Regions from separate parts of the Solwaraspora sp. WMMD1047 genome, predicted to be linked through region 1. Evidence: riboswitches for the same ligand, from Rfam matches in the RefSeq annotation. Region 1 holds a riboswitch; each other region holds the start of a gene.

Region 1 (3,213 bases):
CGGGGTCGGCTGTACCACCAGGACGTTCGACCGGTCACAGACGTTCAGGCACTCGCTGCGCCGCACCCGGTCCGCCGCGCCGACGCCGTGCCGCAACTGGTCGAGCTGTCCGTCATGGTCCACCTGCGGGTGCTTGCGTGCGGTGCCGCAGCAACAGCCCCGGCACAACGTCAGCACGCAGCCCAGCGGCCGACCGGGCGGCGGCGCCACCCCGCCCGCCGGATCAGCCGGCGGCCGGTGGGGCCACCGTGGCCGGGTCCGGCGTCGAGCCCGGGTCCGTCGCTGTACCCGCGCCGCCGCCGGCCGCCGTGCGCGGCGTCAGCAACAGCCCGAAGGCGAATCCGAGACCGGCCCACAGGGTGGCCAGCTCGGCGATGGAGGCGAGCCGGAACTCCCAGAGCAGCCCCGCGGGCACGTCCGCCGGCACCAGATCGGGAGTCGCCGGCCAGGCCACCAGGACCAGCAGGTTGCCGAGCACCCCGGCCAGCACCGCCCCGGCGGCGGCGTGCGACCCGGACCAGCCCCGGCCGGCCAGCCCGTCCCGGACCAGGAACGCCAGCCAGGTGAAACCGACCGCCGCGATGATCAGGCTGAAGTACTGCCAGGTGCGGGTGGTCACCGTGGCGGGGTCGCCCACGCCGGGCGGATTGGCCGGGTATTTCAGCGCGGGTAGCAGAGAGACGGCCACGAAGCCGCACCCGGCCAGTACCGCGGCCCGGGCCAGGTCGGTGCCGCCCGGCAGGCGGTGCCGGACCCGGGCGAAGACCACGGCCAGCACCAGGCCGAGGCTGACCGCGACCAGCACCGCCGCGACCATCCCGCCAACCACCTGCATGGCACGGCCGACCAGCTCATGCTCGTGGCCGCCGGGTTCGCCGGCGGAGCGCGCCTCCTCGACCACCAGCGCAGCGTCGATGGCGGGTTCGACCAGGAGCAGGGCGACGAGGGCAGCCAGCAGCCCGGCGATCAGGCCGGCCAGCAGGCCCCGGCGCAGTACGAAACCAAGCGTCAGAGTCCGCATCGGAGCGCCCCGGGCTCAGTGACAGGGCACGCCGAGCGCGTGGCGCCCGTCGTGGGTGAACTCGTGTACGTACTCGGCGTAGCTCGCCAGCACGGCGCCGTTCTCCTGGAGCACCAGGTAGACGACGGCGACGGCGAACGCGACGGCGAGCCAGGCCAGGGCGGGCACCCGGATCGGCGCGGTCGCGGCGGGCACGGTGACAGGGGGCATCGCGGTAATCCTCTCGTCCATTCCTCGTGGCGATTACCTTGCTGTGCCGCGGCCGGTCTCCTGGCTCCCGGATCACCGCGCCCGTCCAGCCTTCCCAGATCGGCATCGACCCAGTGGCGGAGCGGACGAGCACTCCCCGGTCACAGTGGCGAGGACCACGCCGGATTCACACCGGCTTCCCGAACACCGCGGCTCTGGCAGCGTAGCCGCCGGTCAGCCCCCGCCACAATGGTCGGGCCAGCCCGGCCGCCGGCCCACGGGTGTGCGATGGTGCCCGGATGAGCACCCGGGTCCTGATTCTGGGCGGCACGGCGGAGGCCCGCGAGCTGGCCGCCACGCTGGTACCCCGGCCGGACGTGATGATCATCTCCTCGCTGGCCGGTCGGGTACGCGATCCGCGGCTGCCGGTGGGCGCGGTCCGGATCGGCGGGTTCGGTGGTCCGGCGGGGCTGGCCCGGTGGCTGGCCGAGCAACGCATCACCGCCGTCATCGACGCCACCCACCCGTACGCGGCCCGGATCCGGACCGCCGCGGTGGTCGCCGCCGCCGAGGTGGGCGCCGCCCACCTGCGGCTGGAACGTCCGGGATGGACGGCGCAGCCGGGCGATCGCTGGCACCGGGTGCCGGGCTACGCCGAGGCCGCGGCCCTCCTGCCCCAGCTCGGGCGGCGGATCTTCCTCACCACCGGCCGGCAGCACCTGGCCGAATTCACCGGCCGGTCCGAGCTGTCGTTCCTGGCCCGGTTCGTCGACCCGCCGGACGAGCCGGTCCCGGCCAACGTCCGGGTCCTCCTCTCCCGGGGCCCGTACGACGCCGCCCGGGAGGCCGAACTGCTCCGCCGGCACCGGATCGAGGTGCTGGTGACCAAGGACAGCGGCGGTTCGCTGACAATCGGCAAGCTGACCGCCGCCCGGGAGCTCTCGCTACCGGTGGTGATGATCGACCGGCCACCGCCGGACCCGGCCAGCCGGCCGGCCGATGTGGTCTCCGATGTCGCCGGGGCACTCGACTGGCTGGCCCGGTCCGCTCAGCCGGCCGCCGCGGCCGGGCCACCATCCGGCACAGCCGGGCGGTCGGCGGGCACCGCCGGACCGCCTGCCGGCACTGCCGGGCCGTCGGCGGGGTAGTCGCGGGGCGTCCAGACCACGGCGGTACCGTCCGGCCGCCGGGTGACCCGGGTGGTCGACGAGCCGATTATCAGCAGGCAGCGCATGTCCACAGTGTCGGGATCGAGCCGGCCGAGCTCCACCAGGGTGACCGACTCGGTCGGCCCGCCGACGTCCCGGGCGACCACCACCGGGGTGCCCGGGGCCCGGTGCCGCAGCAACAGGTCACGGGCGGCGGCCACCTGCCAACGCCGGCTCGCCGAGGCCGGGTTGTAGATCGCCATCACCAGGTCGGCCGAGGCGGCAGCGGCAAGTCGGGCCTCGATCACCGGCCACGGCTTGAGCCGATCGGAGAGCGACAACACCGCGTAGTCATGGCCGAGCGGCGCGCCGACCCGACTCGCCGCCGCCTGGGCCGCGGTCAGCCCCGGCAGCACCCGGACCGGCACCCGGGCGAACCGATCGTCATCGGCCGCGACGGCCAGCACCGCGGTGGCCATCGCGAACACCCCGGGATCGCCCGAGGAGACCACCGCGACCCGCGACCCCGCCAGGGCCAGCTCCAACGCGTGCCGGGCCCGGTCGGCCTCGACCTGGTTGTCCGAGGTGTGGCGGTGCTGCCCGGGCCGGCGCGGAACCCGGTCGACGTACGGCCCGTACCCGATCAGATGCTCGGCCTCCCGCAGTGCCCGCGTCACCTCCGGCGTCCGCCAGCCGGGACCGGCCGGCCCCAGACCGACCACCACGACCTCGCCGCGGTCCGGCGGCTTCCCGGCCGGCGCCGCGTCGTCCGATCCGGCGGCCACGGCGGCGTTCCCCGGGCCGGCGTCCGCGGCGGTCGCGGCCGCGCTCGCCGGGCTCGGCACGATCGCGATC
Region 2 (3,213 bases), 1.2 Mb from region 1:
TGCGCGAGGAGAACCTGGTACTCGACCCCCTTCCGTACTCGTGACTTCGGGAAGCCCGCTCGTCGACCCCCGCACCGGAGTGGTCAGCCGCATCGAGCCCTATCCTCGTCACCCCCGCCTGCCGCAGGCCCTGCACCTGGTCCGATCGGTCATCAGTGACACGACGGCGTTCAGCGGGTGGCGCAGCGACCCGTCCGGCATGGGCGCGGCGCTGTGGGATCCGGGCGCCGCCACCGGCGCAGCGCTCGGTGAAGCCGTCGAACGTTACTGCGGCAACCTGGTCCCGCCGGGGTTGCGTGTCGCGTCGTGGCGCACGCTGACCGACTGCGGTGAGCAGGCCATCGACCCGGCAGGGCTGCCGCTGTACGCGACCGGCCAGTACACCGCCGCCGGGTTTCCGTTCGTGCCGTTCACCCACGATCTGCCCGCCGAGTGGGTCTGCGGCCATCGGCTGCCCGACGGCGGACCGGTCTGGGTTCCGGCCGCACTGGTGTGGACGAGCTACCTGTTCCGGGACCTGCCCGCCACCGTCGCCACGGCGTACGCCGGCATCGGGGCAGGAACCTCGACCGACGCCGCCGTGGCCAGCGCGCTGGCCGAAGCCATCGAACGGGACGCGATGACCCTGACCTGGATGACCAGCCGCACCGGGACGCGTCTGCCGATGCCGGACCGGCTGGCGGGCCTGGCCGCCGGCGCCGATGGAAAGCTGCGGACAAGGCTCTGCCGCTTCCCCTCCGATCTCGGGATGCCGGTCCTCGGAGCACTGGTGCACGACACCGCCGACGGATACGTCACCCTCGGCACCGCCTGCCACCCCGACAGCGACACCGCCGCCGGCAAAGCCTTGGCCGAGGCGCTGCACATCCAGATGGTGATGCGCGATCTCGACGATCCCCACGGTGCCTTCGCCGCCGTGGCCGCAACCCCCGGCAGCCCACTGAAACCCTGGCGCGCCGACCGCGCCTACCTCGACGACTATCGCAGCGACTGGCACGACGCCACCGACCCCGGCTGCCACATGCAGGCATACCTCGATCCGCGGCTGGCACACGCGCTGATCGAAGTCGTGGACGGATGGCCGGCCGAACCGGCACCGATCAGCCCCGGTCAGCCCGCCGCCACGGCAACCCTTCGTGCCCGGCTGCTCGTCGACACCGTACGCGCGAAGGGTTTCGACGTCGTCGCCGTCAACGTGACCACACCCGATGTTCGTGCGGCCGGGCTGCGGGTCGTGCGGGTGGTCGTCCCCGGCCTTTACAGCAATGCTGCGGCCGCGTTCCCGCTTCTCGGCGGTGCTCGGCTCGGGCAGGCTCTCGCAGACGCCGGCGCGCTGCGGCTCACGCCGCTGCCGCACTGATCCCACGGCGACGGGACGCAGCAGGTCGGCAGGTGCGTGGCATGCGTGGCATGTGTTACCTTCCGGTCGTCCGAACCAAGTCGCGGTAGTGGGAAGCCGGTGCGAATCCGGCACTGCCCTCGCAGCTGTGACCGGGGAAGTGTGTACCCGTACAGGACGCCACTGGGCTTTGCGGCCCGGGAAGGCGGGGTGCCCGCGACGATCCGGGAGTCAGAAGACCGACCACGACTTGCTGTGCAACGGCTCTACGAGGTGTGGAGAAACCGTGGTCGATGTCATGCCTCCCCGGAGGCACCCGCAACAACGCCTGATGGCTGGTGGGCGCGGGCGTGCCCGCCCGTAGGCTGCCGTCCATCGCCGTCATCGGTGTTCTGCTCGTCGTCACCACCGCCTGCCTGACCGCGGCGGTCAGCCTCGGGCCGGTCCAGGTCAAGGCAACCACGGTGTGGGGGGTCACCTGGAATCACACCGGCGGGCTGCTGCTGGACCCGGTCGCGGTGACCTGGCCACGCGGCGACGAGCAGATCGTATGGCTGGTACGCCTGCCGAGGGCGGCGCTGGCCGCCGCCGTCGGCGCCGGGCTCGCCGCGGTGGGCGCGGTCATGCAGACACTGCTGCGCAACCCGCTGGCCGACCCTTACCTGCTGGGCGTCTCCTCCGGCGCCTCGGTGGGGGCCGCCGCCGTGGCGCTGCTCGGCGTGCTGTCCAGTTGGGGTGTGTATGCCCTGCCGGCCGGCGCGTTCCTGGGCGCGCTGCTGTCGGTGCTGCTCGTCGTCACGCTCGGCCGCGGCGGTGGGAGGACCGGACCCGTGCGGATGGTGCTCGCCGGTGTCGTGGTGTCGTACGTGCTGTCGGCAGCGACAAGCTACCTGGTGATCACCTCCCCCGACGACGAGGCGGTTCGCGGTGTGCTGTTCTGGCTGCTCGGTACCGTCGCCGGCGCCCGCTGGGACATCGTGGCCCTGACCATCGCCGTCGTACTCGCCGGTGGGGTCGTGCTGCAGGCTCGGGGGCGAGCACTCAATGCGCTCACCGGCGGCGAGGAGTCCGCCGCCACCCTCGGCGTGGACACCACCCGGGAACGCTCCCTGCTGTTGGTCGTCGGCTCCCTGATCACCGGGGTAGCCGTCGCCGGGGCCGGGGCCGTCGGGTTCGTCGGGCTGATGGCCCCGCACGCGGTACGGCTCGTCCTGGGGCGCAGCGACCATCGAATCGTGCTGCCCGTGGCGATGCTGGCAGGCGCATCGTTCCTGGTGCTGGCCGATCTCGCCGCCCGGACCGTGGCAGCTCCCCGGGAGCTCCCGCTCGGCGTGCTGACGGCGTTGTGCGGCGGCCCGTTCTTCTTCTGGTTGCTGCGCCGCAGGGTCGCGGACGGCGCCGGATGATCCTCGAATTCGACACCGTCACTGTGCACCTCGGCGGCCGTGACCTCGTCCACGAGGTGTCACTCACCGTCCGGCGCGGCGCCCTGGCCGGCGTCCTCGGCCCGAACGGCGCCGGGAAGACCACTCTGCTGCGCACCGGTTACCGCGCGCTGCGGCCGTATCCGGGTGACGTCCGGCTGGACGACGAGAGCGTGCCGGGCATGCGCCCCAAGACGCTGGCCCGGCGACTCGCCGTCGTGTTGCAGGAACGCGACCACGCCTTGGAGATGAGCGTCGACGACGTTGTCGCCCTCGGCCTCACCCCGCACAAGCGGGCCTTCGAATCCGACACCGCCGACGATCATGCCTGGATGGCCGCCTGCCTGCAGCGCGTCCATGCCGCCCATCTGACCGGGCGGGCCTTCACCACGCTGTCCGGCGGTGAACGGCAGCGGGTCCTGATCGCCCGCGCACTGGCACAGCGGGCCG
Region 3 (3,213 bases), 5.5 Mb from region 1:
GCGCGGGCGATCCAGGCGCTCGGCTTCGAACTCGAGGCGATCGCGGCGCTGCCCGACCGGTCCGACGACGGGGTCGGCATCCTCGACTTCCCACCCGCCGACTCGGCCTACCACAACTACGCCGAGCTGACCGCGGCCGTGAACAAGGTGGTCGCCGACCACCCGAGCATCGCCCGCAAGATCAGCATCGGCTCCTCGTACGAGGGTCGCGACCTGATGGCGGTGAAGATCTCCGACAACGTCGGCACCGACGAGAACGAGCCGGAGATCCTCTTCAACTCCCAGCAGCACGCCCGCGAACACCTCACCGTCGAGATGGCCGTCTACCTGCTCAACATGTTCACCGACAACTACGGCAGCGACTCCCGGATCACCAACGTCGTCAACACCCGGGAACTCTGGATCATCCCCACCGTCAACCCCGACGGCAGCGAGTACGACATCGCCACCGGCTCCTACCGCTCCTGGCGCAAGAACCGGCAGCCGAACAGCGGATCGTCCTACGTGGGCACCGACCTGAACCGGAACTGGAGCTTCAACTGGGGCTGCTGCGGCGGCTCGTCGTCGTCCACCTCGTCGGACACCTACCGCGGCCCGTCGGCGTTCTCCGCGCCGGAGACCAGCGCGCTGCGCAACTTCGTCAACAGCCGGGTGGTCGGCGGGACGCAGCAGATCAAGGCCAACATCGACTTCCACACCTACTCGCAGCTGGTGCTCTGGCCGTACGGCTACACCACCGCCAACACCGCACCCGGGATGAGCGCCGACCAGTACAACACCTTCGCCACCATCGGCTCCCAGCTGGCGGCCACCAACGGCTACACCCCGGAACAGTCCTCCGACCTCTACATCACCGACGGCAGCAGCATCGACTGGATGTGGGCCACCCACGGCATCTGGGCGTACACCTTCGAGATGTACCCCGGGTCCGCCTCCGGCGGCGGCTTCTACCCGCCCGACGAGGTGATCTCCGCCCAGACCTCCCGCAACCGGGACGCGGTGCTGATCCTGAGCGAGTACGCCGACTGCCCGTACCGGGCGATCGGCAAGCAGGCCGAGTACTGCGGGACCGGCGGCGGCACCACCGTCTGGTCGGACACCTTCGAGACGGCGACCGGCTGGACGGTCAACCCGGCCGGCACCGACACCGCCACCACCGGTGCCTTCGAGCGGGGTGCCGCCCAGGCGACCAACTCCAGCGGCGCCAAGCAGCTCACCCCGTACGCCGGCAGCAACGACCTGGTCACCGGCCGGCTGGCCGGCTCCGGAGCCGGCGACTACGACCTGGACGGCGGGGTCACCACGGCCCAGTCGCCGGCCATCGCGCTGCCCTCCTCGGGCACCCTCACCCTCTCGTTGGCCTGGTATCTCGCGCACGGCTCGAACTCGTCGTCCGCCGACTACCTGCGGGTCAGCGTGGTGCACAGCGGCGGTACGACCACCCTGTTCAGCCAGGCCGGCGCGGCCACCAACCGCAACGGAAGCTGGGCGGTGGCCAACCTGAACCTGACCCCGTACGCCGGGCAGTCGGTCCGGATCGTGGTGTCGGCGGCGGACGCCGCCACCGCGAGCCTGGTCGAGGCCGCCGTCGACAACGTCACCATCACCAGTTCCTGAACCGACCCGCGACGCAGCCGGGTCCCGGCCGACCGGATCGGCCGGGACCTGGTGCGTTACCGTTCTTCCGACCACCCCGTAGCGAAGCCGGTGCGAATCCGGCGCTGTCCCGCAACTGTGATGCCCCTCTGACCGGGGGGGCCGAGCCAGGTCGCCTGCGGACTGGTCGCGACAAGCGCTCTCGAGGAGGGGCGCCTCGCGGGCGGGCGGCGCGCAGCGGTGTCCCCTGTCGGCGAAGCACCAGATCCTCGACCGACAGGAGGACCGATGAGACGTACCCCGAGAATTCTGGCCGCCGCGTTCGCGGCGGTGGCCCTGACCCTCGCCGGCTGCGCCGACGATTCCGCCGGCGAACCGGCCACCGGTGGCAGCAGCGCCGCCAGTTATCCGGTGACGGTGGGCGAGGTCACCCTCGACGCCCGCCCGGAGCGGATCGTCTCGCTGTCGCCGACCGCCACCGAGATGCTCTTCGCGATCGGCGCCGGCGGCCAGGTGACGGCGGTCGACGACAACTCCAATTACCCGCCCGAGGCGCCCCGGACCGAACTCTCCGGCTTCCAGCCGAACGCGGAGGCGATCGCCGCCCAGAACCCGGACCTGGTGGTCCTCGCCAACGACACGAACAAGGTCGTCGACCAACTCACCCAGCTCAAGATCCCGGTCTATCTGGCGTCGGCCGCGGTCACCCTGGACGACACCTACCGGCAGCTCGACGAGCTGGGCACCCTGACCGGCAACCGGGACGCCGCCGCCGACGTGGTGACCCGGATGAAGGACGACATCGGCAAGCTGGTCGGCGACCTGCCCACCCGGTCGGAGCCGCTCACCTACTACTACGAGCTCGACCCGACCTTCTACACGGTGACCAGCAAGACCTTCGTCGGGTCGCTGTTCGCCATGGTGGGCCTTGCGAACATCGCCGACGCGGCCGACACCGACGGGGCGGCCGGCGGCTACCCGCAGCTCTCCGAGGAGGTGCTGATCGCCGCCGACCCGGACTTCGTCTTCCTGGCCGACACCAAGTGCTGCGCCCAGTCGGCCGAGACGGTCGCCGCGCGCGGCGGCTGGGCCGGGATCAGCGCCGTCCGGGACGGCCGGGTCGTCGCCCTGGACGACGACATCGCCTCCCGCTGGGGGCCCCGGGTGGTCGACCTGGTCCGGGCGATCGTGGACGCGGTCGCCAAGGTGCCGGCGTGAGCGACCGGCCGTGAGAGTGGCCCGGTTGCGGCCCTGGTGGCTGGCGGTCGGGCTGCTCGCGGTCGGGCTGGCGGGTCTGGCCGGCCTGGCGTTCGGGCCGGTCAGCCTGCCACCGGGCGGGGTCGCCCGGGAACTGCTCGACCTGCTCCCCGGGGTACGCCTGGAGAGCGGCCTGACCGAGCGGGAGGCGGCCATCGTCACCGAGCTGCGGCTGCCGAGGGTGGTCCTCGGGCTGCTGGTCGGCGGCATGCTGGCGTTGGCCGGCGGCTGCTACCAGGGGGTGTTCCGCAACCCGCTCGCCGACCCGTACCTGCTCGGGGTGGCGGCCGGGGCCGGGCTGGCGGTGACCGCGGTGATCTCGCTGCGGCTCGGCGCCGGCCCGGACAGCGCCGACAGCAC

Evidence for each region. Region 1 has a riboswitch for cobalamin ahead of O7627_RS26500 (CbtB-domain containing protein). Riboswitches for the same ligand answer to the same signal wherever they lie in the genome.
Region 2: it holds a riboswitch for cobalamin, as region 1 does, so the genes downstream of both, O7627_RS32260 (iron ABC transporter permease) here and O7627_RS26500 (CbtB-domain containing protein) in region 1, are expected to answer to the same signal.
Region 3: it holds a riboswitch for cobalamin, as region 1 does, so the genes downstream of both, O7627_RS01250 (ABC transporter substrate-binding protein) here and O7627_RS26500 (CbtB-domain containing protein) in region 1, are expected to answer to the same signal.

What each region holds. Positions count from the first base shown of each region.
Region 1 is NZ_JARUBL010000001.1:5,812,184-5,815,396, forward strand. Features, by position in the region: gene O7627_RS26490 (hypothetical protein) at 1-174, opposite strand, end outside; gene O7627_RS26495 (CbtA family protein) at 224-1,021, opposite strand; gene O7627_RS26500 (CbtB-domain containing protein) at 1,037-1,231, opposite strand; cobalamin riboswitch at 1,264-1,437, opposite strand; gene O7627_RS26505 (cobalt-precorrin-6A reductase) at 1,510-2,358, shown strand; gene O7627_RS26510 (precorrin-2 C(20)-methyltransferase) at 2,259-3,213, opposite strand, start outside.
Region 2 is NZ_JARUBL010000001.1:7,055,539-7,058,751, reverse strand. Features, by position in the region: gene O7627_RS32265 (YcaO-like family protein) at 1-1,360, shown strand, start outside; gene O7627_RS32270 (YcaO-like family protein) at 1-44, shown strand, start outside; cobalamin riboswitch at 1,407-1,602, shown strand; gene O7627_RS32260 (iron ABC transporter permease) at 1,690-2,745, shown strand; gene O7627_RS32255 (ABC transporter ATP-binding protein) at 2,742-3,213, shown strand, end outside.
Region 3 is NZ_JARUBL010000001.1:275,200-278,412, forward strand. Features, by position in the region: gene O7627_RS01245 (M14 family zinc carboxypeptidase) at 1-1,617, shown strand, start outside; cobalamin riboswitch at 1,654-1,795, shown strand; gene O7627_RS01250 (ABC transporter substrate-binding protein) at 1,885-2,814, shown strand; gene O7627_RS01255 (iron ABC transporter permease) at 2,825-3,213, shown strand, end outside.